2 regions of the Ensifer sp. genome follow, and region 2 is predicted to be linked to the other one. Evidence: predicted binding sites of a transcription regulator. Region 2 holds the regulator's gene; the other holds the start of a gene.
What was found. The regulator HrcA, encoded in region 2, represses chaperone genes, less so after heat shock. The targets are predictions, from matches to a motif close to GTTAGCACTCNCNNNNNGNGAGTGCTAAC.

Region 1: the regulator HrcA is predicted to act here: its motif matches at 2,655-2,683, upstream of groES (co-chaperone GroES).

Annotation. Positions count from the first base shown of each region.
Region 1 is NZ_DALZXU010000001.1:757,466-766,098, forward strand. It holds gene groL (chaperonin GroEL) at 600-2,237, opposite strand; gene groES (co-chaperone GroES) at 2,300-2,596, opposite strand; gene RTP54_RS03680 (TIGR01459 family HAD-type hydrolase) at 3,046-3,894, shown strand; gene RTP54_RS03685 (bifunctional riboflavin kinase/FAD synthetase) at 3,909-4,892, shown strand; gene RTP54_RS03690 (hypothetical protein) at 4,926-5,237, opposite strand; gene ileS (isoleucine--tRNA ligase) at 5,236-8,145, shown strand; gene RTP54_RS03700 (hypothetical protein) at 8,275-8,633, shown strand, end outside.
Region 2 is NZ_DALZXU010000001.1:327,158-335,790, reverse strand. It holds gene hpf (ribosome hibernation-promoting factor, HPF/YfiA family) at 1-321, shown strand, start outside; gene ptsN (PTS IIA-like nitrogen regulatory protein PtsN) at 495-959, shown strand; gene RTP54_RS01680 (LuxR C-terminal-related transcriptional regulator) at 979-1,752, opposite strand; gene RTP54_RS01675 (SDR family NAD(P)-dependent oxidoreductase) at 1,923-2,690, shown strand; gene RTP54_RS01670 (D-arabinono-1,4-lactone oxidase) at 2,705-3,940, shown strand; gene grpE (nucleotide exchange factor GrpE) at 4,027-4,638, opposite strand; gene hrcA (heat-inducible transcriptional repressor HrcA) at 4,803-5,882, opposite strand; gene rph (ribonuclease PH) at 6,043-6,762, shown strand; gene RTP54_RS01650 (VOC family protein) at 6,780-7,199, shown strand; gene rdgB (RdgB/HAM1 family non-canonical purine NTP pyrophosphatase) at 7,241-7,885, shown strand; gene hemW (radical SAM family heme chaperone HemW) at 7,897-8,633, shown strand, end outside.

The sequences.
Region 1 (8,633 bases), 430 kb from region 2:
ATACAACCATCGCCCGCCATCGCTCCATGGCAGCAAGACCACGCACGACTAGTCGTTTGGGTCTCTCTGTATGGAAAAGTCACCAAGTTGTGACGTAGCTCGCCAAGCGAAGTGATTTCGAAGGCAGGGCCGGCTTATTTTGCGATTAAATACTTATATGCTTTGCGTGATCGTCTCAAAGAGAGCTTGGACTCACAGTTAATATGAAAAATTTGAGCGATATTCCGCTCGCTTTAGGTTCGCCGTCCAGTCTCTCGTGAATCTCAGTCCACTTGGGCCGTTGTTATAGTTCGTTTTTTTTCGACTTCAACGCTTTTTTAGCGTCACTACAGCCGCCTTGTAATTTTTCCTGCGGACAGCTTTGACGTGCACGTGAAATGCGCCAGTGGATGTGTGCGAAAACAAGAAAGGGCGACCCGAGGGTCGCCCTTTCCGATCCGGATGGATCATCGTGGATCTGCTTGAACAGGTCCGCGACAAGGCTTTCGCCCTATCACATCATGTCCATGCCGCCCGTTCAGCGCGCTTGACGCGCTGAACCGCTTTAAGTGCATGGGCGAAGCTTCATGGACGATGCTGCGATTAAGGCTGGCGCCTTATCACATCATGTCCATGCCGCCCATGCCGCCCATGCCGCCCGGCATTGCCGGAGCGTCCTTCTTCGGCAGTTCGGCGATCATGGCTTCCGTCGTGACGAGGAGGCCAGCAACCGAAGCTGCGTCCTGAAGGGCGGTGCGAACGACCTTGACCGGGTCGATGATGCCCATGGCGATCATGTCGCCATATTCGCCGGTCTGGGCGTTGTAGCCGAAGTTGTCCTGGTCCTTGTCGAGGATCTTGCCGACAACGATCGAAGCTTCGTCACCAGCGTTCTCGGCGATCTGGCGGGCCGGAGCCTGCAGAGCGCGACGAACGATGTTGATGCCGGCTTCCTGGTCGTCGTTGACACCCTTGACGGTGATCTTGACGGAAGAACGCAGCAGGGCAACGCCGCCGCCCGGTACGATGCCTTCCTGAACAGCAGCGCGCGTCGCGTTCAGAGCGTCGTCGATGCGGTCCTTCTTTTCCTTGACTTCAACTTCCGTCGAGCCGCCAACGCGGATCACGGCAACGCCGCCAGCGAGCTTGGCAAGACGTTCCTGCAGCTTCTCGCGGTCGTAGTCGGAGGTGGTCTCTTCGATCTGAGCCTTGATCTGGGCAACGCGGCCTTCGATGTCGCTCTTCTGGCCGGAACCGTCGACGATCGTCGTGTTTTCCTTGGAGATCGAAACCTTCTTCGCACGGCCGAGCATGTCGAGCGTGACGTTTTCGAGCTTGATGCCGAGGTCTTCAGAGATCACGGTACCGCCGGTCAGGATGGCGATGTCTTCGAGCATGGCCTTGCGGCGATCGCCGAAGCCCGGAGCCTTGACTGCAGCAATCTTCAGGCCGCCGCGCAGCTTGTTGACGACCAGCGTAGCAAGAGCTTCGCCTTCAACGTCTTCAGCGATGATGAGGAGCGGCTTGCCGGTCTGAACGACAGCTTCGAGAACCGGGAGCATGGCCTGCAGGTTCGAGAGCTTCTTCTCGTGAAGGAGAACGAAGACGTCGTCGAGGTCAGCGACCATCTTTTCCGGGTTGGTGACGAAGTAGGGCGACAGGTAGCCGCGGTCGAACTGCATGCCTTCGACGACTTCGAGTTCGGTCTCGGCAGTCTTGGCTTCTTCAACCGTGATGACGCCTTCGTTGCCGACCTTCTGCATCGCTTCTGCGATGTCGAGGCCGATCTGACGCTCGCCGTTTGCCGAGATCGTGCCGACCTGAGCAACTTCTTCCGACGTGTTGATCTTCTTGGCCTTGGCCTGGAGATCCTTGACGACTTCGCCGACAGCGAGGTCGATACCGCGCTTCAGGTCCATCGGGTTCATGCCGGCGGCAACGGCCTTTGCGCCTTCGCGAACGATCGCCTGGGCAAGAACGGTTGCAGTCGTGGTGCCGTCGCCGGCGATGTCGTTGGTCTTCGAAGCAACTTCGCGGACCATCTGGGCGCCCATGTTTTCGAACTTGTCTTCGAGTTCGATTTCCTTGGCGACCGATACACCGTCCTTGGTGATGCGCGGAGCGCCGAAGGACTTGTCGATGATGACGTTACGACCCTTCGGGCCGAGCGTGACCTTTACGGCGTCAGCGAGGATATCGACGCCACGCAGCATCTTTTCGCGCGCGGTGCGGCCGAATTTAATTTCTTTTGCAGCCATTTGAGAAAACTCCCGGGCTCATTGCCCATTGGTTGTCATGGAAAGGTGTGGGTGACGGCTGATCAGCCGATGATGCCCATGATGTCGGCTTCCTTCATGATGAGAAGGTCTTCGCCGTTGATCTTGACTTCGGTGCCCGACCACTTGCCGAACAGAACGCGGTCGCCAGCCTTGACGTCCAGCGCAACAACCTTGCCGCTTTCGTCACGGGCGCCCGAACCAACAGCGACGATTTCGCCTTCCTGCGGCTTTTCCTTGGCGGTGTCCGGAATGATGATGCCGCCCTTGGTCTTTTCCTCAGACTCGACGCGGCGGACGACAACGCGGTCGTGCAGCGGGCGGAAATTGGTGCTTGCCATTAGTCTAATCCCTCGATCAAATGACATATCGGATCGCTCATCGACCCGATGGATGGGTGTTAGCACTCTCTCTTGTAGAGTGCTAGCGAGGCCGAGATAAGGCTGGGTCCGGTGCGAGTCAAGGATTGGCCGTTTAAAAATTTCCGGCGACATGGTTATCGCGAGGCTTGGTAGGGTCGCTGCAGATTGCGGCCGGAACGGGCGCGAACATTGCTGTTGGAGGAATCCGCCGGAATTGGGGCAGTCAGCGCGCGGCTCGATCCGGTTGCTGTCGTAGGACCCGCTGGCCTGCGCCCATCTTCGGCCCGCACGCCCGAGTGCCACACCTCGCCATCCGGTGCGCGGGCCGTTGAATCCTTGGGAATGGCGGCGTTTTTCGCGAGCCGAGGCTTGTATTCTCGGCCCTTCCTTGCCATGCAAGCCGGAAACCGAGTTTGCAGGAAGCCCGCATGGCCGCACGGATCAACAGTTTTCGGGAAATCGCAGGGCGCTACGACGTCGTGCTCTGCGACGTCTGGGGCGTTCTCCACAATGGTGTCCAGGCCTTTGCGTCCGCATGTGAAGCGCTGGCGGAGGCGCGCGCGGCGGGGCTGACGGTGGTGCTCATTACCAACTCGCCGCGGCCGAGCCCGAGCGTCAAGGTGCAGATCCGCGGGCTTGGCGTTCCCGATGAAGCCTATGATCGCATTGTCACGTCGGGAGATGTGACCCGCGGCTTGATTGCCGCTGCCGACAAGAAGATCTTCTTCATCGGCGCCGAACGCGACCTGCCGCTGCTCGAAGGGCTCGGCACCGAGATCGTCTCGTCGGAAGATGCGCAGACCGTCGTCTGCGCCGGCTTCTATGATGATGAAACCGAAACGCCGGAGCACTACCGCGCGACGCTGACGGGGCTTGCCAGGCGCAAGATCCCGTTCATCTGTGCCAACCCGGACCTGGTGGTCGAGCGTGGCCACCGCCTGATCCCGTGCGCCGGCGCCATCGCCAAGCTTTACGAAGAGCTCGGCGGCGAGGCGCGTATCGCCGGCAAGCCTTACATCTCGATCTACCGTGCCGCACTGACGGAGGCCAAGGCCGTTCGCGGCGCGCTGGACCTGTCGCGCATCATTGCAGTTGGCGACGGCATGCCGACCGACGTCAAGGGGGCCCAGGATGCCGGTTTCGACCTGCTCTACATCAGCGCCGGCATTCACGCTCTGGAATATATGAACGAAAGCCGGACCGACGAGGCGAAGCTTGCGGCCTTCCTCAAGAAGGAAGGCGCTTCGCCGAAGTGGTGGATGCCCAGGCTCGCCTGACGGGGGAGATCGAGATGACGGTTTTTCATCGCAACGAGACCCGCGATCCGCTGCCCGAGCGCCTGCGTGGCGGCGTCGTCGCCATCGGCAATTTCGACGGCGTGCACCGCGGTCATCAGTCGGTGCTGGAGCGGGCGCTGGAAGAAGCCAAGGCCCGCGGCGTGCCCGCGCTGGTGCTGACCTTCGAACCGCATCCGCGCACGGTGTTTCGGCCCGACACGCCGGTGTTCCGCCTGACGCCTGCGCCACTGAAGGCCCGCATCCTTGAAGGCATGGGCTTTGGCGCGGTCATCGAATATCCGTTTGACCGCACCTTCTCCGAACTGTCGGCCTCCGACTTTATCCATCGCGTGCTCTTGGAATGGCTGCACGCCTCGCATGTCGTCACCGGCTTTGATTTCCATTTCGGCAAAGGGCGCGAAGGCGGCCCCGCCTTCCTGATGGCGGCGGGCGGCGACAATGGTTTCGGCGTGACGCTCGTCGATGCGTTTCGCGACGAGAACGCCTCGGTGATTTCCTCGAGCTTCATCCGCGCGCTGCTGGGGCAGGGTGACGTGTCCCACGCCGCCGGCCTGCTCGGCTACCGCTATACGGTCGAGGCCGAAGTGATCGACGGCAAGAAGCTCGGGCGAACGCTCGGCTATCCCACGGCCAACATGCGCCTGCCGCCAGAAGTCGAGCTTCGCGCCGGCATTTATGCCGTGCGGTTCCGCCGGGCCGACGGCTCGCTTTATGACGGGGTCGCGAGCTTCGGCCGTCGCCCGACCGTCGACAGCGACGGCGAGGCGCTGCTCGAAACCTTCGTCTTCGACTTTTCCAGCGATCTCTACGGCGAGGTCTGTTCGGTCTCGTTCTTCGGCCACCTGCGCGACGAACTGAAATTCGACGGGCTCGACCCGCTGGTGGCGCAGATCCGGCAGGACGAGGAAGAGGCAAGGGCGCTGCTCTCCGGCGTCGCGCCCCTTGGCGATATCGACCGCCGGATCTGCTTTGCCTGAAAGAAATCCGTCGCGCCGCAGCGGCGGACCTTTTCAAAAGGCCGAAAACGCCTTAAACAACCGGCCACCATGACCCGGCACCGTCGACTGACCATCGATCAGCGAATTATCGGCCCGGCTTTCCGCGCGCACTAGGCCGCCGGAAGGTCCGGGATTTCGGCGTTTCCAGCGCCCCCAGTCATTTCTAGAGCGCCGCGCGTCTGCTGGATGCGCACAGGTCGCTTTGAAACTTTGAAGCTGCGCATGATCCCTTCTAAAGATCGATCCCGATTTCGGGGGCTGCGCCAGATACCACCCTTTGGCATGCGCGATGACCCGCGCGGAAAAGATGATTGCAAAGACCATGACAGATACCGCTGAGAAGATCGACTATTCCTCCACCCTCTACCTGCCGCAGACCGAGTTTCCGATGCGCGCCGGCCTGCCGCAGAAGGAACCGGAAACGGTCGCCCGCTGGCAGAAGATGGGCCTCTACAAGAAGCTGCGCGCCTCGGCTGCCGGCCGCGAGAAATTCGTGCTGCACGACGGCCCTCCCTATGCCAACGGCAACATCCATATCGGCCACGCGCTGAACAAGATCCTCAAGGACGTCATCAACCGCTCGTTCCAGATGCGCGGCTTCGATGCTAACTATGTCCCGGGCTGGGATTGCCACGGTCTTCCGATCGAATGGAAGATCGAGGAGAAGTATCGCGAAAAGGGTCAGAACAAGGACGAGGTTCCGGTCAACGAATTCCGCAAGGAGTGCCGCGACTTTGCCGCCGGCTGGATCCAGATCCAGGCGGAAGAGTTCAAGCGTCTGGGCATCGAGGGCGACTTCGACAACCCCTACACGACGATGAACTTCCATGCGGAAGCCCGTATCGCCGGCGAACTGATGAAGATCGCCAAGATGGGCCAGCTCTATCGCGGCTCCAAGCCGGTGATGTGGTCGGTCGTCGAGCGCACGGCGCTGGCCGAGGCCGAAGTCGAATATGCCGACGTCGAAAGCGACATGATCTGGGTGAAGTTCCCGGTCACGGAAGGTCCGCAGGATCTGGCCGGCACCTTCGTCGTCATCTGGACGACCACGCCCTGGACCATCCCCGGCAACCGCGCGATCGCCTTCTCCTCGCGTTATGCCTACGGCCTTTATGAAGTTGCGACTGCCGAAAACGACTTCGGCCCGCAGCCCGGCGAAAAGCTGATCTTCGCCAAGCGCCTGGCCGACGAGTCCGCCGCCAAGGCCAAGCTCACCTTCAATTTCGTCCGCGATATCGAAGGCAGCGAACTGGCCTCGGTCACCTGCGCCCATCCTCTGCATGGCCTGGGTGGCGGCTACGCCTTCAAGGTGCCGCTGCTCGACGGCGATCACGTGACCGACGACGCCGGCACGGGCTTCGTCCACACGGCGCCCAGCCACGGCCGCGAGGACTTTGACGCCTGGATGGACAATGCCCGCGCGCTCGAAGCCCGCGGCATCTCCTCGGCGATCCCGTTCACCGTCGACGACGCCGGCTACTTCACCGCCGACGCCCATGGCTTCGGTCCGGACGCCGAAGGCGGTGCCGGCCGCGTGCTCGACGACAAGGGCAAGAAGGGCGACGCCAACGAACGCGTCATCAAGGCGCTCATCGGCCGCCAGGCACTGTTTGCCCGCGGCCGCCTCAAGCACTCCTACCCGCACTCCTGGCGCTCGAAAAAGCCGGTGATCTTCCGCAACACGCCGCAATGGTTCGTCTACATGGACAAGGGCTTCGGCGACGGCACGACGCTGCGCTCGCGGGCGCTGTCTGCGATCGACGACACCCGCTTCGTGCCGGGCACCGGCCAGAACCGCCTGCGCGCGATGATCGAAGGGCGCCCGGACTGGGTGCTGTCGCGCCAGCGCGCCTGGGGCGTGCCGATCGCGATCTTTGCCGACGAGCAGGGCGAGATCCTCGTCGACGAGGCCGTCAATGCTCGCATCCTCGACGCTTTCGAGCTGGAAGGTGCCGACGCCTGGTTTGCCGACGGTGCCAAGGACCGCTTCCTCGGCAACGACCATGACCACGAAAAGTGGCACCAGGTCATGGACATTCTCGACGTCTGGTTCGATTCGGGCTCGACCCACACCTTCACGCTCGAAGATCGTCCTGATCTGAAGTGGCCGGCCGACGTCTATCTCGAAGGCTCCGACCAGCATCGCGGCTGGTTCCACTCGTCGCTGCTCGAATCCTGCGCGACGCGCGGTCGTGCGCCCTACAACGCCGTTGTCACCCATGGCTTCACCATGGACGAGAAGGGCGAGAAGATGTCGAAGTCGAAGGGCAACACCGTTACCCCGCAGGAGGTGATGAAGGATGCCGGCGCCGACATCCTGCGTCTCTGGGTGATGACGACGGACTATTGGGAAGACCAGCGTCTCGGCAAGACGATCATCCAGACCAATATCGACGCCTATCGCAAGCTGCGCAACACCATCCGCTGGATGCTGGGCACGCTGGCACACGACCAGGGCGAGGAGATCGCCTATGCCGACCTGCCCGAACTCGAAAAGCTGATGCTGCATCGCCTGGCCGAACTCGATCAGGTCGTTCGTGAAGGTTACGATGCATTCGACTTCAAGCGGATCGCCCGCTCGCTGATCGATTTCTCGAATGTCGAACTCTCGGCCTTCTATTTCGACGTCCGCAAGGATGCGCTCTATTGCGACGCGCCGTCGAGCCTTCGTCGTCGCTCGGCACTTGCCGTGATCCGCAAGCTGTTCGATTGCCTGGTGCTGTGGCTGGCGCCGATGCTGCCCTTCACCTGCGAGGAAGCGTGGCTGTCGCGCAAGCCCGACCAGGTCTCCGTTCACCTCGAGCAGTTCCCGCAGATCCCTGCGGAATGGAAGAACGATGCGCTCGAAGCGAAGTGGGAGAAGATCCGCGCCGTGCGCACGGTCGTCACCGGCGCCCTCGAAATCGAGCGCCGCGAAAAGCGCATCGGTTCGTCGCTGGAAGCCGCACCGGTCGTCCATATCGCCGATCCGGATCTGCTGAAGGCACTCGAAGGTGAAGATTTCGCCGAAATCTGCATCACCTCCTCGATCACGGTCGAGGCGGGCGAGGGGCCTGCGGAGGCCTTCCGTCTGCCCGAGGTCGCGAAGGTGACTGTCGTGCCGCAGACGGCCGTTGGTCGCAAGTGCGCCCGCTCCTGGCGGATCACCACCGATGTCGGTTCGGACGCACTCTACCCAGAGGTGTCTGCCCGCGATGCTGCCGCACTCCGGGAACTTGGCTTCAAAGCTTAAGGGATCATTTACCGGATGAATTGCGCTTACTGCATTCATCCGGTAAAACCTGCCCGAAATTTGGCGGATTTCTCCGCCATGGGCGCTGTGTGGCCGCGCACGGGACGGTGGCCGGCTGGAAGGAATCTCATGGAAATGACGCGAGAGTTGCGACTGTTTGCTAGCGTTGCCGCCGTCCTGGCGAGCGGCCTGGTGCTTTCCGGCTGCATCGGCGGCCCGACCTATGGCACCGACAAGTCGGCAGGCGAGCAACTGATGGACGATCTCGGAAGCGCTGTCAGCATTGCTCCGAAGAGCGGCGCTCCGGTCAAGTATCAGCCCCGCCCGGGCCTGGTGTTGCCCCCGTCGGCTCAACAGACGGCTCTCGTTGAGCCGCAGACGTCGCTTGCCAGCCGCGAAGCCAACCCGCAATGGGTCGAGTCGCCGGAAGAAGCGCGCAGCCGTCTGCGCGAAGAGGCCGACGCCAACAAGAACAACCCGAACTACGT
Region 2 (8,633 bases):
GAAAAGCGCCTTCGTCGCTACAAGCGCAAGCTCAAGGACCACCACAACGGTAATGGTCAAGGTACCGAGGTGGCATACACAGTGATGGACTCGGTGCCGTTCGAGGATGACGAAGTCCCCGAGGATTACGCACCGACGATCGTCGCCGAAAGCTCGAAACAATTGAGGACGATGTCTGTCGCCAGCGCCGTGATGGCGCTCGACATGACGGACGAACCCGTGCTCATGTTCCGCACTCCAGGCAAGGCAGAACTGAATATCGTCTACAGACGCAACGACGGAAATATTGGCTGGATTGACGCTGCCAATATCAAGGGATGAGTGGAAAAAGGGAGTGCCGGCCTGCCGGCGCTCCTTCCACTTGGATCAAGCGGGCAGGCCGGGAAATATGTCTTTTCTGTGCATGGACCCTGCCAAGACAAAGATGGTTAGAGCCATTGCGACGCATTTGTGATGATGTTGTCCGGCTCTAACCGGCGAACGAGGATAAAAGAATGGCATTGGCAGGCTTACTGCACCAAAATGCGATCATCCCGGCCATGAGGGCCAACTCGAAAAAGCAGCTTCTTCAGGAATTGGCGGCCAAAGCGGCAAAGATCACCGGGCTCCCGGAACGCGAAGTCTTCGATGTCATCCTGCAGCGTGAACGGCTGGGCTCCACCGGGGTCGGCAACGGCATTGCCATCCCGCACGGCAAGCTCAACAACCTGCCGTCGATCGTCGGGATTTTTGCCCGCCTGGATACGCCGGTGGATTTCGAGGCCCTCGACGACCAGCCTGTCGACCTCGTGTTTCTGCTGCTGGCTCCCGAAGGCGCCGGTGCCGACCATCTGAAGGCTTTGTCGCGCATCGCCCGCGTGCTGCGCGACCACGACATGGTCGCCAAGATCCGGTCGAGCGATTCCGCCAGCGCAATCTATACGCTGCTCAACGAGGACACGACCTCGCACGCCGCCTGAAGCGGCCTTGGACCGGCCGTCAGTAGAGCTGACGCCGGTTCAAATGATCAATGAAAATCCGAAACAGCGCGCCCTCGCTCGAAATACCGAGCCGGCGATAGATGTTCTTGCGGTGGATTCGGACGGTTCCTTCGGCGATGGACATTGTCTTGCCGATCGACAGGTTGCTGTGTCCCCGCAGGATCAGCCGGACGATGTTGCGCTGTTGCCGGGTCAGGCGATCGGCACACAGGCTGTCGAACGCGGTCTCGATCGCGTCGTCATCCCTTGGCGTTGCCGCGACCGCATGGCTTTGCTGGCGCCAGTTCGAGCGCACGGCCTCCCTCACGATCGGCTCGTAGATCTTCAGGCACAGCAGTTCCTCGTCGCTGAACGGCACGCCGCCCAGCCCGCGCATCAGCGAATAGGTGGCCTGGACGCCATCCTCGAGCGGAATAACGAAGCCGATCTCCTCGACAAGCACGCCGCTTTCCATCGAGATGCAAGGATGCACCTCGGCCGAGCCTGAAAAATCAGACCGGAAGAACTGGTCGGGCGCCAGTTCGCGCATGCGCCAGAGCCCCGGCGGCTGGCCGCCGCAGCAGGCGACATAGAACGGGTCGAGCAGATAGGCGCCGCCGAGATAGGCCGACAGTGCGCTCGCCGAAACCTTGGCGGTATAGCCGTCATGCAGAACGATCGGCCTCTTGTCATAGGGATAGGCGAAGGCGACCGAGAGGTCGAAACCGGCGACCGAGCGCAGCATGCGATCGAGCGCGCTGCCGAAATCCTGCGTTCCGATCAATCCGATCATGGCCGATATATCGGCCGATTCCCGAGCCAGCATCCGCGTCGAACTCTCCCCTTCCCGCATATCCCCCATGGGATATCGACAGCCCCCGCTTCGTCAACAATAATCCGAGCGATGAGGGATGGAGAACGCCGCCCGGCCAAGGCGCGGCGCCCAAGCGCAAGGGGGATCGGATGACAGGCAGGCTCTCGGGAAAAGTGGCTTTGATCAGTGGTGGTGCCGGCGGTTGCGGGCTGGCCGCATCCGAACTCTTTGCGCGCGAGGGAGCGAAGGTCGGCATCGTCGACCTGCCGCGCAGCAAGGGCGAAGAGGTGGCCGCCGCCATCCGTGCAAACGGCGGCGAGGCGGTGTTCGCACCGGCAGACGTCTCGGTTTCTTCCGAGGTGAGCTCGGCCGTCAAGGCGGTCGAGGCGGACTTCGGCGCCATCACCGTCCTCTTCAACCACGCTGGCATCCTGGCGGTCGGGCCGTTCCTCGAAACCGAAGAGGACGAATGGGACCGGCTGATGGCCGTCAACGTACGCAGCATGTTCCTGATGACCAAGGCGGTGCTTCCGGGCATGCTGGCGGCCGGCGGCGGCAGCATCGTGTGCACCTCATCGATCTCGGCCGTGGCAGCAACGCCGATGGAGGTTCTCTACGACACCACCAAGGGGGCCTGCCACATGTTCGCGCGCGCCATTGCCGTGGAATTCCGCGACCGCGGCATCCGCTGCAACGCCGTCTGCCCCGGCTTCATCGCCACCGACCACGGCAAGCGCGAGCTGGTCGGCCTCAGCAAATACGGCGTCGACGTCTCGGAAGCCGCGATCGCCGCCCAGCAGGGCCGCATGTGCGATCCGAAGGAAGTGGCGAACGCCGCGCTGTTTCTCGCCAGCGACGAGGCAAGCTTCGTCAACGGCACGCATCTGTTCGTCGACAATTGCTTCACAGCGGTCTGAGGGAGGGGATAGACATGCTTCAGGCAGGTGGCCACTGGCGCAACTGGGTCGGAAACCAATCATGCATCGTTCGCTACCGGGGGGCGCCCGAGAAAGAGGCAGAGCTCGCCGAGATGGTCCGCGAGGCGACGTCGCAGGGGCTCAACGTCCGCTGCGCCGGATCCGGTCATTCCTTCACGCCGGTCGCGCTGACGAGTGGGCTGCAGCTGACGCTGTCGGGCATGCAGGGCGTCGTCAACATCGACCAGGCGCGCAAACGCGTCGCCGTGAGGGCCGGCACGACGATCAACCAGCTCGGCAAGGTCCTGAAGTCGAGCGGCCTCTCGCTGATCAACCAGGGCGACATCGACAGCCAGGCGCTTGCAGGCGCGCTCACCACCGGCACCCATGGCACCGGGGCCACGCTCGGCAACATGGCCTCGCAGATCGTCGGCATGCGGCTGATCGAGCCCGATGGCAGCATCCTCGTCGTCGACGAGACGACGCCGGACCTCCTGGACGCGGCGCGCGTTTCGGTCGGCATGCTCGGCGTGATCTCCGAGATCACCCTGCAGGCAATGGACAGCTACAACCTGCATGAGAAGCTTTGGCGCTGCACCTTCGACGAGATGATCGAACAGCACGACGAGCTCGCCGCCAAGCATCGGCACTTCGGCTTCTTCTGGTGCCCGGTACCGGAAAGCCGCCACTGCTACTGCCTGCCGGATACCGCATCGGTGTCGACGACGGACAGGACCTCAGACGTCTGCGAAATGAAGGTGATCGACATCACCGACCGGCCGCCGATGGAAGACGGATTCGAGAAGATCGCCTACTCCTCGGAGATCTATCCGATCGAATATGTGCCAAATTTCCACGAGCTCGAATATGCGGTGCCTGTCGCAAACGGCAAGGAAGCGGTCAAAGCGGTGCGCAAGCTGATGCTGGAAAAGCACCCGACCTGCATCTACCCGATCGAATACCGCTTCACCGCCGGCGACAGCGGCTGGATCAGCCCGTTCTTCGAGCAGGATTCGATCACGCTTTCGGTGTCGGGCGAGCCGGGCACGGATTACTGGGAGTATCTTCGCGATGTCGATACAATTCTCCGCCAATACGGCTCGCGGCCGCACTGGGGCAAGCTGCATTTCCTCGGCGCCGAGGACGTGACCGCGCTCTATCCCAGGGCCGGCGACTTCCGGGCCTTGCGGGCAAAGGTCGATCCGGAGGGACGCTTCCTCAACGACCATCTGCGGCAGCTGTTCGGCTGAAGCCGTCCTTCGTCGACGCAACGCCGAAAATGAAAACGCCGCGCGTCCCTTGGGATGCGCGGCGTTCAAACAGATCAGGCTACGGCTCAGGCGGCCGGGCTGTCGCCTTCGCCAGCAACCACCTTCGGGCCGCCCTTGGACACGCCGACCATGGCCGGGCGCAGGACGCGATCGCCGATGGTGTAACCGGCCTGGACGACCTGCAGCACCGTGTTGTTCGGCACGTCGGCGTTCGGGATCTCGAACATCGCCTGGTGGAAGTTCGGGTCGAACTTCTGGCCTTCCGGCTCCAGCTTCTTCACGCCATGGCGCTCCAGCGCCGACAGCATGGCGCGCTCGGTCATCTCGACGCCTTCGATCAGGGCGTTGAGACCCGTCTCACCGGCTTCCTTGGCTTCGGCCGGGATGGCATCGAGCGCACGGCGCAGATTGTCGGAGACGGCCAGCATGTCGCGGGCAAAGCCTGCAACCGAATAGGACTTTGCATCCTTGACGTCACGCTCGGTGCGGCGGCGCAAGTTGTCCATCTCGGCGGCAAGGCGCAGGTACTTGTCGCGCAGGTCGTTGTTCTCGGCCCGGGCAAGCTCGAGCGGATCGGGTTCGGCAACCGGCGCTGCTTCCACAACCTCGGGCGTCGCGTTGTCTGCCTCGTCGTTGGCGGCAGCTTCGTGTCCGTGCTTGTTTGTTTCGTCGGTCATGACGTTCTCCGGTGTATCGTCTGTCTTGTCTTCCGCATTTCACGCCCGCGCGGAACGATGGCCGCATGGCGTAAAAATGCCCAGTGACTGGATTTGATGCCGATATCGAGGTTTAGGGCCGAAAAATCAAGGGTTCAATGCTGTCGATGGCCAAATGCGCCGTCTCACCGCGAAAGCCGCGACATCAACTGCGCGGTATAATCGACCATCGGCACGATGCGCGAATAGTTGAGCCGCGTCGGGCCGATGACGCCGACGGCGCCGACGATCCGGTCCTCGCTGTCGCGATAGGGCGCGACGATCAGCGACGAACCCGACAATGAAAACAACTTGTTCTCCGAGCCGATGAAGATCCTGACCCCCGGGCCGCTTTCGGCGAGATCGAGCAGCTCGATCAGGCTGTCCTTCTTTTCCAGGTCGTCGAAGAGCATGCGCAGGCGGTCGATATCCTCGGTCCCGTCGAGACCCTCGAGCAGATTGGCGCGGCCGCGAACGATCAGTCGCGCCGGCTTTTCGTCGCCTTCGCTACCCGACCAGATCGCGAGCCCGCGCTCGACCAGATCCTGGGACAGGGCATCGAGTTCGCCGCGCACGGTCTGTTTGACCGTTTCGAGCTGCGAGCGCACCTCCCCGATCGTCTGGCCGGCGAGATGGGCGTTGAGGAAATTCGCCGCCTCCGTCAGCTGCGAACTCGTGACGCCGGCCGGCAGTTCGATGATGCGGTTTTCGACCTGGTCGTGCTCGCCGACGAGCACCGCCAGCGCCTTGGCGGGCGCGAGCCGGATGAACTCGACATGCTTGAGCACCGGATCGTTCTTGGCGGTGATGACGAGGCCGGCGCCGCGCGACATGCCCGACAGCATCTGGCTGGCTTCCGTCAAAAGCGTATCGACGGGCTGGGCATGGTCGGTGCGCCGAACATGCCGGTCGATCGAGGCGCGATCCTCAGGCGACAGATTGCCGACCTGCATGAAGGCATCGACGAAGAAGCGCAGGCCCGTCTGCGTCGGCAGGCGCCCGGCACTCACATGCGGCGAATAGATGAGCCCCAGATCTTCCAGATCGCTCATCACGTTGCGCACGGACGCCGGCGACAGCGACATCGGCAGCAGACGTGACAGGTTGCGGGAGCCGAGGGGCTCGCCGTTGTTCAAATAGGTTTCGACGATGCGACGGAAGATTTCACCGGAACGCTCGTCCAGCGCCGCCGCGATATCGCTCACTCCGGGATTGCGCAGTACCATGTCGCTCCAAGTTCGCAGGCCAATCCTGCCGCCGGAAATATAGTAATGCCGACGCCCGATGGCAAAAGGGAAAAATCGCCCCGATCGCCCGCTATCCACCGGTTCCCTTTACCTCTGCCATGCTCTAGAAGGCTCAGCAGATACGATCAGGAGTTAGATGATGCGGCCATCCGGCAGAAAAATCGACCAAATGCGCAAGGTTTCGTTCGAGCGCAATTTCTCCAAGCACGCGGAAGGCTCCTGTCTGGTGCGGTTCGGCGACACGCACGTCTTGTGCACCGCCAGCCTTGAGGAAAAGGTTCCGGCCTGGCTTCGCAACGGCGGCAAGGGCTGGGTGACGGCCGAGTACGGCATGCTGCCGCGCGCCACCGGCGAGCGCATGCGCCGCGAAGCCTCGAGCGGCAAGCAGAGCGGCCGCACGCAGGAGATCCAGCGCCTGATCGGCCGGTCGCTGCGCGCCGTCGTCGACCTGCCGGCGCTGGGCGAACGCCAGATCTCGATCGACTGCGACGTCATCCAGGCCGATGGCGGCACGCGCACGGCCTCGATCACCGGCGCCTGGGTGGCCCTGCACGACTGCCTGAAGTGGATGGAAGCCCGCAACATGGTGAAGGTCGAGAAGGTCCTGAAGGATCATGTCGCCGCCATCTCTTGCGGCATCTTCGCCAACCAGTCGATCATCGACCTCGATTATCTCGAGGATTCGGCTGCCGAGACCGACGCGAATTTCGTCATGACCGGAACGGGTGGCATCGTCGAGATCCAGGGTACGGCCGAGGGCAAGCCGTTCTCGGAAGAAGAATTCGCAGGCCTGCTCGGCCTTGCAAAGACCGGCATTGCCGAACTGGTCGCCCTGCAGAAGCAGGCGATTGCTGGCTGAGACAAAGGACGCAAACGATGGCTCCGGCGCTGGAAGGCATTCTCGAGACTGCGCTCTACGCGCCGGATCTCGATGGCGCCGAGGCCTTCTACGGCGGCGTGCTCGGGCTCAAGAAGATCACGCGTGCCGGCAACCGGCATGTCTTCTTCCGCTGCGGCCAAAGCGTTCTCCTGATTTTCAATCCGGCGGAGACGGTCGAGCCGCCTCAGCCGGGCGCCGCCCTGCCGGTGCCGCCGCACGGGACCGCCGGCCAGGGCCACATGTGCTTCCGCGTCGCCCGCGAGGCGCTCGACGCCTGGAAGGCGAAGCTTGAAACGGCAGGCGTTGCGATCGAGGCCGATCTGGTCTGGCCAAGCGGCGCGCGCTCCTTCTATTTCCGCGATCCGGCCGGCAACAGCCTCGAATGCGCGGAACCGGGCCTCTGGTCCATCGAATGAACCGCGGCCCGAGCGCCGCATCTTTTAAGAGACGACACATCATGCGCACACTGGATGACAAGACGCTCATCGTCGCCAGCCACAATGCCGGCAAGATCCGCGAGATCCGCGACCTGATCGGCCCGCTCGGCTTCGAGGCCAAGTCGGCGGCCGACCTCAACTTCGTCGAGCCGGATGAAACCGGAACGACGTTCGAAGAGAATGCCACGATCAAGGCGCTTGCCTCGGCCAGGGCGTCGGGCCTGCCGGCCTTGTCGGACGATTCCGGCCTTGCGATCGACGCGCTCGACGGCGCGCCCGGCGTCTACACCGCCAATTGGGCCGAACGAGAGGACGGCAGCCGCGACTTCGCCATGGCGATGCAGAAGGTCGAAGACGCGCTTCAGGACAAGGGTGCAAGCGCGCATGACAGGCGCACCGCCCGCTTCGTCTCGGTGCTGTGCCTTGCCTGGCCGGACGGCCATGTCGAACTGTTCCGCGGCGAAGTCGAGGGCCATGTCGTGTGGCCGCCGCGCGGTGAGCAGGGTTTTGGCTACGATCCGGTCTTCCAGCCGCTCGGCTACGACACCACATTCGGCGAAATGAGTGCGGACGAGAAGCACGGCTGGAAGCCGGGCGACGCAGAAGCGCTGTCGCACCGCGCCCGCGCCTTCAAGATCTTCGCCGAAACCTGCCTCGGCGCATGAGAGACGCAACGATGCACACGGCCACGCTATCTGCGATCGGTGACGGCATGGATCCCGGCTTCGGGATCTATGTGCACTGGCCGTTCTGCGCGGCCAAATGCCCCTATTGCGACTTCAACAGCCATGTGCGCCACCAGCCGGTCGACCAGCCGCGCTTCGTCGCCGCCTTCCTCAAGGAAATGGCCGAGGCGCGCCAGCTTTCCGGTCCACGCACCGTTACCAGCATCTTCATGGGCGGCGGCACGCCGTCGCTGATGGATCCGGCAACGGTCGACGCCATCCTCTCGGGCATCGCCCGCGAATGGCACGTGCCCGATGGCATCGAGATTACCATGGAGGCCAACCCGTCGAGCGTCGAGGCGACGCGCTTCCACGGCTATCGCGCCGCGGGCGTCAACCGCGTCTCGCTCGGCGTCCAGGCGCTGAACGACCGGGACCTGAAATTCCTCGGACGGCTGCACAATGTCGAGGACGCGCTGAAGGCGATCCGGCTCGCGCGCGAGATCTTCCCCCGCATGTCCTTCGACCTGATCTATGCCCGCCCGAAACAGACCGTCGAGGAATGGGAGCGCGAGCTCAAGGAGGCCGTCTCCTACGCCGTCGACCACCTGTCGCTCTACCAGCTGACGATCGAGGAGGGCACGCCCTTCTTCGGCCTGCACAAGGCCGGCAAGCTGATCGTTCCGGATGGAGAGCAGTCGGCGGTCCTTTACGAGGCGACGCAGGACATCACCGCCTCGATCGGCAT